DNA from 2 places in the Flavobacterium magnesitis genome. Region 2 is predicted to be linked to the other one. Evidence: riboswitches for the same ligand, from Rfam matches in the RefSeq annotation. Region 2 holds a riboswitch; the other holds the start of a gene.
What was found. A riboswitch is a leader RNA that binds a small molecule or an ion and turns the genes downstream of it on or off. The one in region 2 is predicted to bind cobalamin.
Positions count from the first base shown of each region.

Region 1 (6,281 bases), on a different contig from region 2:
GATTTCGCCTCTTTCTAAAGCCGATACAATCATATTGTAAGCTGCTCTGTCTTTGACACTTCCTCCAGGATTATTGCCTTCTAATTTTAATAATAATTTTACGTTTTTGTTTTTGATCAAATTGGTAGTTTCTACTAAAGGAGTGTTACCAATGAGGTTTAATATTTTTTGCGGATCCATTTATTTTAATTCTTTTATTTTTACTTCAGTAGTGGTGGTATTAGTCACTATTGATCTTTCGGGTATTGATTTGGTTATCCAGGCATTACCTCCAACGATGCTGTTTTTGCCAATAATTGTTCCACCGCCCAGAATGGTGGCATTGGCATAAATACAGACATTTTGTTCTACCGTGGGATGTCTTTTAGCATTTTTCATGTCTTTGCTAACACTTAGCGCACCCAGCGTAACACCTTGATAAATTTTTACGTGTTTTTCAATTACGGCAGTTTCTCCAATCACAATTCCTGTTGCGTGATCGATGAAAAATGGCGAATCGATTTGAGCTCCTGCATGAATATCCGTTCCTGTAATTCTATGGGCATATTCACTCATTAATCGAGAGAAAAGCAATAAGTCGAGTTGGTACAACTCATGACTAATGCGATAAATAGCAATTGCATAAAATCCTGGATAGCCCAGATAAACTTCCTCGATGCCGTTTGAAGCAGGGTCGTTTTCTAAAATGTATTCGGCATCTTGATTTAGCTTTTCTAATACCGAAGGCAATTTGGCCACAAAATGATCCCAAGTAGAATCGCATAAAGCATCTGGTTTTTTACAAGTAATTGCAGCAATATCTTTAAATTGTTTTTCTAATTCATCAATACTTTCGTCCAAAGGAGCATTGCTATCAAATAAGGTATAAAATATTTTTTCGGTAAAAATTTCCACTTTCGTTTTAATCCCGTAATTAATGGAAGTATGGCTTTTTAATAAGCCAATATTTTTAATAATCAGATCTTTTGTCATGATTTTTGGATTGTATTGTTGGTAGAGAGAATACTATTTGATTCTAATACTGTTGCTAAATTTAGAACAAATATATTGAACTATTTTGAATAAAAGGACAAGAACGAAGACGCTTTCACGCTATAATGCTGATTTTAGCTGAAATGAATTTGTATTGTTTTTGAAATGGATTTTATAGAATTGAAATTAACTTTCTTAAATAGGCAATTTTAAATTTCTTACTTTTGAAAGCTGATACAAATAAAAAATGAAGAAAATAGTTATTCCCATAATGCTAATTGCCATTGGTGTTGCTTTTTATCAACAGACTGCAGACGATAAAAACGTATATGTAGGTGTAATTGCTATAGCCGTTTTTATGTTCGGAATGATGCAATTGAGTGCTAAAACACCAAGTAAAAATCAAGAAAAAGAAAAAGAAGATGTTGAATAAAGGAGATAAAGTTGCAGTACTGGATGAAGCCATTAACGGAGTTGTTTTGACTGTTAAAGGTCATGAAGTTACTATTGAAACCGAGGATGGTTTTGTGATGAATTTTACCGAAAAGGAATTGGTTAAAACCAGCGATTCAGGTAACTTAATGGATACTATTAGACGTATTAATATTGAGGAAATTAAAAAGGAAAAAGCAATTCCAAAACCAAGAAGTTTTGTAAAAGAACGAAAAGAAAAGGAAGTAGGAGTTCCTGAATTTGATTTGCACATTGAAAAATTAGTCAAAAATAAACACGGAATGTCTAATTATGATATTTTGACTTTACAGGCCGAAACCGCACAACGTCACATAGAATTTGCCATTAAAAACCGCATTCCTAAAATTGTTTTTATACATGGAGTGGGAGAAGGTGTATTGAAAGCCGAACTCGATTTTTTATTAGGACGTTATGATAATATTGATTTTCAAGAAGCCAATTATCAAAAATACGGTCAGGGTGCTACTGAAGTTTTTATCAAGCAAAGTAAAAAATAATAGCATTTACAACTTACAAAAAACGCTCATTTGAATAGTCCAAATGAGCGTTTTTTTATTTTCTAGATTATAGAAATTAATTAGTTGTGGTAAATAATTCTCCTAGAATATAACTATCTCCAAGAGTAAAATTACTAATTCCTTTTTGTAAAGAAACTTTTTTAAGTACTATAGTGTGTTTGAAACTAGTTGGGCCATTAGTTGTTGTCGTAACTTCAATAATACCGCTTTCGCCACTTACTCCCGCTTTACCATCCCATTGTTGATTAAGTACAGGAGTAGTAGGAGTAGTATCGTTGCAAAAATAATCACCAGTTAATAAACCTCCGCCTGTAAATGAACGATAGATGAATACGTTTGTAGTAGTTCCTATAAGTCCTGTTCTTGGTGTATTAAGAGGTGTCACTTCGTTTGCAATTAAACTTGGATCGATGTCTAAGATTAAAGCTGCGCTAGTGGTGTAATTATATATCTCATTAGATGAAGTACATTTCTCTAATGTCTGATCAAAATTAAATGGTAGAGGTGTAATTATAGATTTGTAATTGCCAAAAGGAAATGTTTCGTACACCTGTGTCCCTACAGCTTTTGCAAAAGTTACATTTTTTAACACAATGTTATGGTTATATCCTGTAATTTTTGTACTGTTATTTGCTTCATTATTAGGTTCTATAATAGCACTAGTTACAATTCTTATTTTACCAGCTGTAGCTGTCCATTGGTCGGTAATAACAGGAGTTGCTGGAGCAATAGTTTCACAAATATTGTTAGAGGTTACTGTTCCGTTGTAAAAACGATACACTACTCTATTAGTTGTAGTACTGATGTCTAACTCAACCGTCTCATTATCAGCAGTAAGTTCAGTAGGGAAATTAGTTTCAGGAATTTCCAGTAATAAGGCTTCTTTTTCTTTTAGTTTGTAGATAATATCATTAGTACTACAACTTTGAGTTGAGGTAACGTCTTCAAAGCTAATATCTTCTTGAGTTAAATCTCCATCATCGCAAGCGTTAAATAGTGCTAATAAAACCAATAGGCTTAGGGCTTTTTTCATCTTAAAAATTTTGACAAAAATAGGCAAAAAATGACAAATTTTATTCCGCTTTTGATAATTGATATTTTATAACTTTGCAACAATGAAAAAAATATACCTCGATAACGCCTCTACTACTGCAATCCGACCAGAAGTTATTCAAGAAATGACTAAAATAATGACGGAAGATTATGGAAATCCTTCATCAACGCATAGTTTTGGGCGAAATGCTAAAAACAGATTGGAACTTTCCAGAAAATCTATTGCCAAACAACTGAATGTAAATGCTCAGGAAATTATTTTTACTTCTGGAGGAACAGAAGGAAACAATTGGATTTTGCGTTCGGCAGTTCAGGATTTGCAAGTCAAACGAATCATTAGCAGTAAAATAGAACATCATGCTGTTTTACTGGCTATTACGGCTTTGCAAAAAGAATTTTCTATTCAGGTAGATTATGTTAATGTGTTGCCAAATGGTACAATCGATTTGACTCATTTGTCTGATTTGCTTTCTCAGGAAGTAAAAACATTGGTAAGTTTAATGCACATTAATAACGAAATTGGTACTGCTTTAGATTTGGAGCGAGTAGGTGTAATCTGCAAGCAGTATAATGCTTTGTTTCATTCGGATACGGTGCAATCGATGGGGAAAATGCCATTGGATTTGCAAACCATTGCTGTGGATTTTGTTTTGGCAAGTGCGCATAAATTTCATGGACCTAAAGGAGTGGGATTTGCATTTGTTAGAAAAAATTCGGGATTGCAACCTCTTTTTTATGGAGGCGAACAAGAAAAAGGTTTGCGTGCAGGAACCGAAGCGGTACATCAAATTGCAGGAATGGCAAAGGCTTTAGAAATTTCATATTCGAATTTAGATTCCGAAAAAGAGCATATCACTGCTGTTAAAAATTATCTGATTGAGCAATTAGAAAAAAACTTCCCAGGTTTTGAAATCAACGGAAAGAGCGAAGGTTTTTATAATATTATCAATGTTTTATTGCCTTTCTCAGAGGAAAAAACAGCAATGATTTTATTTCATTTGGATATGCGAGGCATTGCCGTTTCTCGTGGAAGTGCTTGCCAGAGCGGAAGCATTCGACCTTCTCATGTATTAGCCGAAATACTTTCTGATGATTTAATTAAAAAACCAAGTTTGCGTATTTCCTTCAGTCATTATAATACTAAAGAAGATATTGACGGCTTAATTGAAGCTTTAAAAACGGTTTAATATTCTATTTTTAAAGCCAATCTAATTGATTTATTGAAGATTAGGTTTTCAATACATAATTTATACTTCTTATCATACTTGTTTTATTAAAGTTAGTATTAACTTTGCGCCAGATTTTGGTCTGTTTTTTCTGGATTTTTAAGAAAAAATAGTTAAAAGGGAATCAGGTGCAAATCCTGAACAGACCCGCTACTGTAAGTTCTAGTAAAAGTCTTTAAACGTTACTAATGCCATTGTTCGCCCCGGCGGATGAGAAGGTTGTTTAAAGATGGGACAAGTCAGGAGACCTGCCACAATTATATAGTTTAAGACTTTCGAGGAATAAAGTCAAAGGACAAGCAATTAACCTGTTATTTTATAGCGGGAATAATTCTTATGTTTCTTGATAATTACATCCTAAAGTGAGTTTTTATAATTTAATTAGTGATGTGTAATACAAAAAAAACATTTTTTTTCGTTTTCATTCTTTTTGTTCCTTTTTTACTTCATTCTCAGGTAGCTAAAGATAGTTTACAGCTTCTGAAAGAGGTTAAAATCAATTCAAAACCACCGTATCAGGAAGTAATTCCAGTACAAAGTCTTTCCGGAAAACAACTTGAAAATTTAGCCAGCCACAACGTTGCAGATGCGCTTCGGTATTTTGCCGGAACCCAAATCAAAGATTACGGTGGACTTGGCGGACTTAAAACGGTTGATGTTCGAAATATGGGAACGCATCATGTAGGTGTTTTTTATGACGGAATTCAGTTAGGAAATGCACAAAACGGAGTGACCGATTTAGGAAAATATTCCTTGGATGATATGGAATCCCTGACAATGTATAACGGTCAAAAAAGTGAAATTTTCCAATCAGCAAAAGACTTTGCAGCGGCTTCTACCATTTACTTAAGAACGAAACGTCCTGTTTTTGAAGGTAATAAAAAAAGCAATCTACTGGTTCGATACAAAACCATGTCTATCAATTACAATGATCCGTCTTTTAGATGGGAACAAAAATTAAGTGATAAAGTCAGTTTGAGTTTGAGTTCGGAATTTATAAAATCGAATGGAGAATATAAATTCAGATACAAAAGAAACAATCAGGATGGTTCTGTAGCTTATGATACCACTGCAACCCGAATGAATAGTGATATTACAGCACTCAGAATAGAATCAGGACTTTATGGAAAAATAAATAAGGGTTCCTGGGATGCCAAAGTATATTATTACGATTCCGAAAGAGGAGCGCCGGGAGCTATTGTAGAGAATAAGTTTTCGGATGGTTTCAGGCAAAATGACAAGAATTTTTTCACTCAGGCTTTTTTAGTTAAAGACTTTACAGAAAAATATAAATTTCAGGCAAGAGCAAAATATGCTTATGATTATACGCACTATATAGCCAGAGATACTACTAGTGTTTTAGGCGAAACCGTAACTGAAAGTGCTCAATCTGACGATAGTTATTATCAAAGTGAAGCCTATTTTTCGGCAGTAAATATGTACAGTATTTTGCCTAGTTGGGATGTTTCACTTTCTACCGATTTTCAGTACAACAAACTTGATGCGACCCGAAGAGGAATCCAAACCCAATTTTCTTTTCCGCAACGGTATACCACTTTAGTTTCATTGGCTACAGCCTATAGATTGGGCGGATTTAAAATTTTGAGTAGTGTTATTGGAACTCACGTAAAAGAAGAGGTGGAATACAATGCCAAACCACCTGACAAAACCGAATTTACTCCTGCCATATTTCTTGGTTATACTCCATTTAAAAAGTATGATTTTAATTTAAGGGCTTTCGCCAAACGCATTTTCAGAATGCCCACTTTCAATGATTTGTATTATACAATGGTTGGATCCAGTACTTTGAGACCCGAATATATGAATCAGTACGATATTGGTTTTACTTATAATTTACCAGCAAAAGGATTTTTTGATAAATTTTCTATTCAGGTTGATGGCTATTATACGAATACCAAGGACAAAATTGTGGCTGCTCCAACCGGGAATTTATTCCGCTGGATGATGACTAATATGGGGCAGGTAAAAGGACATGGAATAGAATCAGTTATTAATATGGGAACGCATATTAACAAAT
Region 1 is NZ_JBCFQK010000023.1:29,779-36,059, reverse strand. Features, by position in the region: gene cysM (cysteine synthase CysM) at 1-180, opposite strand, end outside; gene epsC (serine O-acetyltransferase EpsC) at 181-972, opposite strand; gene AAGV33_RS13700 (hypothetical protein) at 1,220-1,405, shown strand; gene AAGV33_RS13695 (Smr/MutS family protein) at 1,395-1,943, shown strand; gene AAGV33_RS13690 (hypothetical protein) at 2,020-2,997, opposite strand; gene AAGV33_RS13685 (cysteine desulfurase family protein) at 3,080-4,204, shown strand; cobalamin riboswitch at 4,305-4,513, shown strand; gene AAGV33_RS13680 (TonB-dependent receptor) at 4,631-6,281, shown strand, end outside.
Region 1: another riboswitch for cobalamin. It lies ahead of AAGV33_RS13680 (TonB-dependent receptor); the one in region 2 lies ahead of AAGV33_RS10110 (TonB-dependent receptor plug domain-containing protein).

Region 2 (6,281 bases):
TGTTCAGTGAACAGTATTTAGTATTCTTAGTACCAACGTGCAAATTCCGTAGGAATGCCTTATATTGTAGCAACGTCCCGAAAGCATTCGGGATTAATCCGTTGAAATAAAAAAATAATTGACGATGACCAATTTAGATGAAATAATAAAATCTCGCCGGGACACCCGTCATTTCACGAATGATGAAGTGCCTGATGCTGTAATTGAAAAAGCATTGCAGGCAGGACATTGGGCGCCTTCTGTTGGTTTGACTGAAGCAACTCGATATTATCTTATTAAATCGGCTGAAATTAAGAAAGCAGTTAAAGAATTGTTTTTGGAATACGATAAGAAAGCTGCGGCTTGTACAGATGATGAATTGCAAAAAGTACAATATCAAAAATTAAAGCTCGAGGCCATTGAAGAAGCGCCACTGGGATTGGTTATTTGTTATGATCGTTCGGTTTTGAATAATTTCACTATTGGGACAGTGGGAAGCAATGAAGCGATTAAGTTTAGCGCGGTTTGTGCGGCACAAAATATTTGGCTTTCACTCACTGAACAAGGTTATTCGATGGGCTGGGTTTCGATTTTGAATTATTACCAATTCAAGGAAATATTGGGTTTACCAGAACATATTGAACCGCTGGGGTATTTTTGCGTAGGCAAACCTGCAACAAATTATGACAACCAACCGATGTTGCAACAACTGAATTGGAAACAAAAATCAGAAACACCTTTTGTTTCAGAAATTACCGAATTACATTCAGGAACAGAAAAACAAATAGAAAACCATAATATTCATCCTGTTGCAACGGATTCTTTTCTAAAAAGTTTGCAGCAGAAAATAGATCAAAAAACAAAACCTATCGGTTCATTAGGAGTTCTCGAAAAAATAGCCAAACAAGTAGCCACGGTTTTTAAAACATTGGAACCTAAAATAAATCAGCCTCACATTGTGGTCTTTGCTGCCGATCACGGAATTGCGCAGCATGGGGTGAGCGCTTATCCGCAGGATGTAACCCGCCAAATGTTGACTAATTTTCTGGAAGGAGGAGCGGCAATAAATGTGTTTTGTAAGCAAAATAAAATAGCTCTTTCAATTGTTGATGCAGGTGTGAATTATGATTTTCCGTCGAATACCGAATTAATTACGGCTAAGATTGATAAAGGAACACATTCGTTTTTAAACGGTCCAGCGATGACCGAAATGCAAATGAATTTGTGTTTTAGCAAAGGAAGTGAAATTGTAGCGGCCATTGCAAAACAAGGAGGCAATTGTATTGGTTTTGGCGAAATGGGAATAGGCAATACGGCTACAGCTTCGGTTTTAATGAGTGTGATTTGTAATTTTTCTATTGAAGATTGCGTAGGCAGAGGCACAGGAGTTGATGACGAGAAACTGCAATTTAAGATTGATATTCTAAGAAAAGCAGTTGAAAATTATAAAGGAGAGAACGATTTAGAAAGTTATTTGGCTTATTTTGGAGGCTTTGAAATTTTGCAAATGGCAGGTGGAATGCTTGAGGCTTACCAACAGAATATGATTTTTCTAGTAGATGGTTTTATTTGCAGTGTTGCTTTTTTAGTGGCTTTCAAAAAAAATCCTGCTATAATGAATAACGCTATTTTTAGCCATCAATCGGCAGAAAAAGCACATAAAAAACTATTGGATTATCTGGGGGTTTCAGCTGTTTTACAACTCGATTTGAGATTAGGAGAAGGAACGGGTTGTGCGCTTGTGTTTCCAATAATTGAATCGGCTGTGGCTTTTTTAAACGAGATGGCAAGTTTTGAAAGTGCTGGTGTGAGTGAGAAGTAGATAGCAGAAGGCAGATTCAGAAAGCAGAAAAGAGATTTTAGATTTAAAGAATTTACAAAATAATGAAAAAAGAACTCCATATATTTTTTACGACATTGCTATTTTACACCCGAATTCCTTGCCCTAAAAACATCAATCATCATCCAGATTATTTAAACAAAGCTTCGAGGTATTTTCCTCTAATAGGCTGGATTGTAGGAGGAATAAGTTTTGTGGTTTTCTATCTTTCTACCTTAATTTTTTCTATTGAAATTGCTGTAGTGCTTTCGATGATTACCAGTATTCTAGTTACAGGTGCTTTTCATGAAGATGGTTTTGCTGATGTTTGTGATGGTTTTGGTGGCGGATGGACCAAAGAAAAGATTCTTTTAATCATGAAAGACAGTGCTATAGGAGCGTATGGAGCGATTGGTTTAGTTTTACTGTTTTTATTAAAGTTTCAGAGTTTGGTTCAATTAACAAACAATACTCAAATACCAGATTTTGGTTTCGGAATTTGGAATTTAAATTTTGGAATTTTTCTTCTCTTTATGAGTGCTCATGCTCTGAGCCGTCTAGCTGCAATATCAATTGTTTTTACGCATCAATATTCAAGAGAAGATGCAACTAGCAAAAGCAAACCGATTGCTCAAAATTTTACATGGAGAGAAGTAGTTGGCGCTTTCTTGTTTGGATTATTACCACTTTTAATATTGGCTGTTTTTTTCTGGCAAATACTTTTAGTTCTAATTCCCGTTTTCTTATTCCGATTTTTTCTGGCTCGTTATTTCCAAAAATGGATAGACGGTTACACTGGTGATTGTCTTGGTGCAACACAACAAGTTTGTGAAGTTGTTTTTTATCTGTCAAGTATTGCAATATGGAAGTTTATTTAGTTCGGCATACCGAAACAACTTGCGAAAAAGGCATTTGTTATGGACAATCCGATGTGGATTTGAAAGAACCTTTTTTAGAACCTTTTAAATCAATAAAGAAACAAATATCATCGGATGCAATTGTTTTTTCGAGTCCATTATCTCGTTGTATGCTTTTGGCCAATTATTTATCGCCATCAATTAGTGTCGATTCGAGGCTGATGGAAATGAATTTTGGCGATTGGGAAATGAAAAATTGGGATGCTATTCCCGAAGCTGATTTCACCCCCTGGATGACCGATTTTGTGAATGTAGCCGTTCCTAATGGCGAATCTTTCGTTGCTTTACACCATCGTGTAACTGATTTTTTGGCGACACTTGTTTCAGAATATAATTCGAAAAAAATAGTGATTGTTACCCACGCCGGAGTAATCCGAAGTATTTTGTGTGCCATTTCAAATTTGCCATTGAAAGATGCTTTTACTAATAAAGTAGATTTTGGAGCTGTCATAAAAATAGAATTATAACTTGAATTGAAGTTATTTATTTCGCTGGTTTTTAGTTTTTTATATGTGCTTAATCAAATATCGATATAAATTTGATTTTTAGCTGAATTAAGTTTTATCTTTGCCGCCGTATTGAGGTTGTTGTTTTTCTATCGAAAAAGAGCATTAAAAGGGAATCAGGTTAAATACCTGAGCTGTACCCGCAACTGTAAGCTATCAAGCTTGTTGTTATCTACAAAACCACTGTTTGAAGGTGGGAAGTTAGAAGTTAGAGGTTAGAAGTTTAATACTTCTTACTTCGTATTTCTGATTTCCAACTTAAAATGGGAAGGTAAACAACAAGACGCAAGCCAGGAGACCTGCCTATTACATCGAGTATCAAACTTTCGGGAAAAAAGGTTTGGGTATGGGTTATTCTATGCTTTTCTCCCATTTATTAGTCATGTAACAGAAAAAACTGTTATTAATTGTTTTAAAATGAACAAAAAAATCGTTCGTATTAGTGCGTTATTCGTATTAGTAAGTGCTTGTGCTTTTGCGCAAAAAAAAGGAGTTGTGCTTCCAGTAACCAATGAACTAGAGGAAGTGGTTATTTCGGATTCTAAATTTGCTTTGCCAAAGGAAAAATCAGGAAAAGTGATTGTGAAAATTACATCTGAGGATTTGAAAAAAAGACCAGGACAATCCATAGCTGAGGTTTTGAGTACTGTAGCAGGGGTTGAAGTTAATGGAAATCAAAGTAGTCCTGGGAAAAATTTGAGTTATTATATCAGAGGAGGACGTAATCGTCAGACATTAATTTTGATTGATGGTGTTCCTGTAACTGATGCTTCGGGAATTAATTTAGATTACGATTTACGTTTAATTCCTGTACAACAAGTAGAAAGCATTGAGATAATGAAAGGAGCAGCCAGCACGCTTTATGGTTCTGGAGCTGCTACAGGAGTAATTAATATTACCCTTAAGAAAGCAGAAAAAAAAGCTGTTGCAGGAAATGTTTACATGAGTTTAGGAACACAAACGGATGCAAAAGACAAGGATTATTCAGTTCAGGATTACAATCAAGGATTCTCATTTAATGGAAGAACCGAGAAGTTTAACTATTTTGCATCTTTAAATAGTACTGAAACTACTGGTATTTCGGAAGCTAGACCAGCTTTAGATACAGATACTTTTGAAGCGGATAGTTTTTCAAGAGTAAATGGTTTAGTAAAATTTGGCTTTACGCCAACAAAAAAATTGAGTTTTGATTTTTTTGCGAATTACGACCGACTTAAAAATGATTTTGATGCTGCTTCATTTGTAGATAATGCAAATAATTTTAATAAGTCAGAACAATATCGTGTAGGTTTTTCTCCAAAATACACATATAATAAAGGGGAGTTAATTGTTAATACAGCTGCTAGTTTGATGAATAGAGCATCTTTTAGTGGAAGTTTAACAGATTATAAATCTAGAAATGTAAATGTAGATGCATTTAATAAATATCAAATTGCATCTGAATTATTTATTGTAACAGGAGCTCAGTTTCAGTTTTTTGATATGTCAATAAATGGTTTGTATAGTCAACTTTCAGATGAAGTGGCTAAATTTAATTTGATTGATCCTTATGTAACTGCTGTTTATAATTCTGATTTTGGATTAAATATCAATACTGGAGCTCGATTGAATGTTCATAGTAAATACGGAAGTAATTTTGTTTACAATATCAATCCATCATTTTCTTTCAGTGAAATTCCTTTAAAATTAATAACTTCATACAGTACAGCATATATAACGCCAAGTTTGTATCAATTATACGATGGATTTTCGGGTAACTTAGATTTGACTCCGGAAAAAAACAGCACTTTAGAGGCTGGTTTTGAATTGGGATTATTAGACGAAAAATTAAATATTAATTCAGTAGCTTTTTATAGAGAACAAAATAACACCATTGGATATGTTTCTAGTTATATAAATGTTGAAGGAAAGAATAATGTAAGAGGTGTTGAAACCATGTTTTCTTATATTTTGTCAGATAAATTAAGATTGAATGGAAATTATACTTTTACTCAATTTGAGGAAGCCTTAACTTTTAGTCAGCGTATTCCAAAGCACAAAGCCAATGCCTCAGTGGATTATCAACCCACAATTAGAACATTTTTCAATATTAGCTATCAATATGTTGATCAAAGAGCAGATGCTTTTTATGATTCAAATTTTGCAGCTGTACCTGTTACTTTGGATTCTTATCAGTTATTAAATGCTACTGCCAGATACGAGCTTATAAAAAATAGAATGACGGTTTTTGCAACTGCTACAAATATTTTAAACGAAGACTTTTATGAAGTTATTGGGTATACTACCCGAGGAAGAAACTTTAAATTAGGTTTAAATATCAATTTATAGTATTAAATTTTAGGGTTTATAACAACAAAGGCTTTCAGAAATGAAAGCCTTTGTTGTATTATTTAAAATGATTTATTATTCAAAATACATTTGATTTTGTCCTCTAAGGGTTTTAGAATCATTCAGATATTCTAAATTTTCTAATGATTTTTCAGGTATCATTCGAGCAGTTCCAGTTATTTTTCCAATTGCTGTATTTAATAATGGTTCGTCAGTGTTACCAAGAACACCAAGAGTCTGTACTCTTTCTAATAATTTGTGTTCAGGCTCTAAACCGTCTAAATAATCTCCAAAACCTACCGAATTTATAGAATGGGCTACAATCAATTGCATCGCATATCGGTGTGAAGGATTCACATTTTTTTTAGTAAATCCAGGAGAATCATAAAGTGTGACAGAAGCAACGTCTTTTCCATAAGTAGCGTCACCTATTTGGATAACATTAATATACGGATCTAGGCCATTAATAATAAGTTCACTTGCTGAAGCTGTACTTCTAGTTGTTAAAACGTAAACAGTGTTTAAATTCAAACTGTTTAAACTTGTTCCATCGATAGTGCTTGTAAAAGTGTATTTTCTGTTGAGGTATGATTTTTTGTCATTATAAGCTAATTCGCTAAAAAGTTCACCTCTAAATTGTCCTGTGATCATACTTGCTAATCGGGTTGCAGTTAGGACAGAACCTCCGCCGTTGTATCTTAAATCCAAAACCAATTCGGTTACACCTTCGGA
Region 2 is NZ_JBCFQK010000013.1:29,585-35,865, reverse strand. Features, by position in the region: gene cobT (nicotinate-nucleotide--dimethylbenzimidazole phosphoribosyltransferase) at 125-1,801, shown strand; gene AAGV33_RS10120 (adenosylcobinamide-GDP ribazoletransferase) at 1,864-2,676, shown strand; gene cobC (alpha-ribazole phosphatase) at 2,661-3,182, shown strand; cobalamin riboswitch at 3,279-3,542, shown strand; gene AAGV33_RS10110 (TonB-dependent receptor plug domain-containing protein) at 3,639-5,549, shown strand; gene AAGV33_RS10105 (S41 family peptidase) at 5,625-6,281, opposite strand, start outside.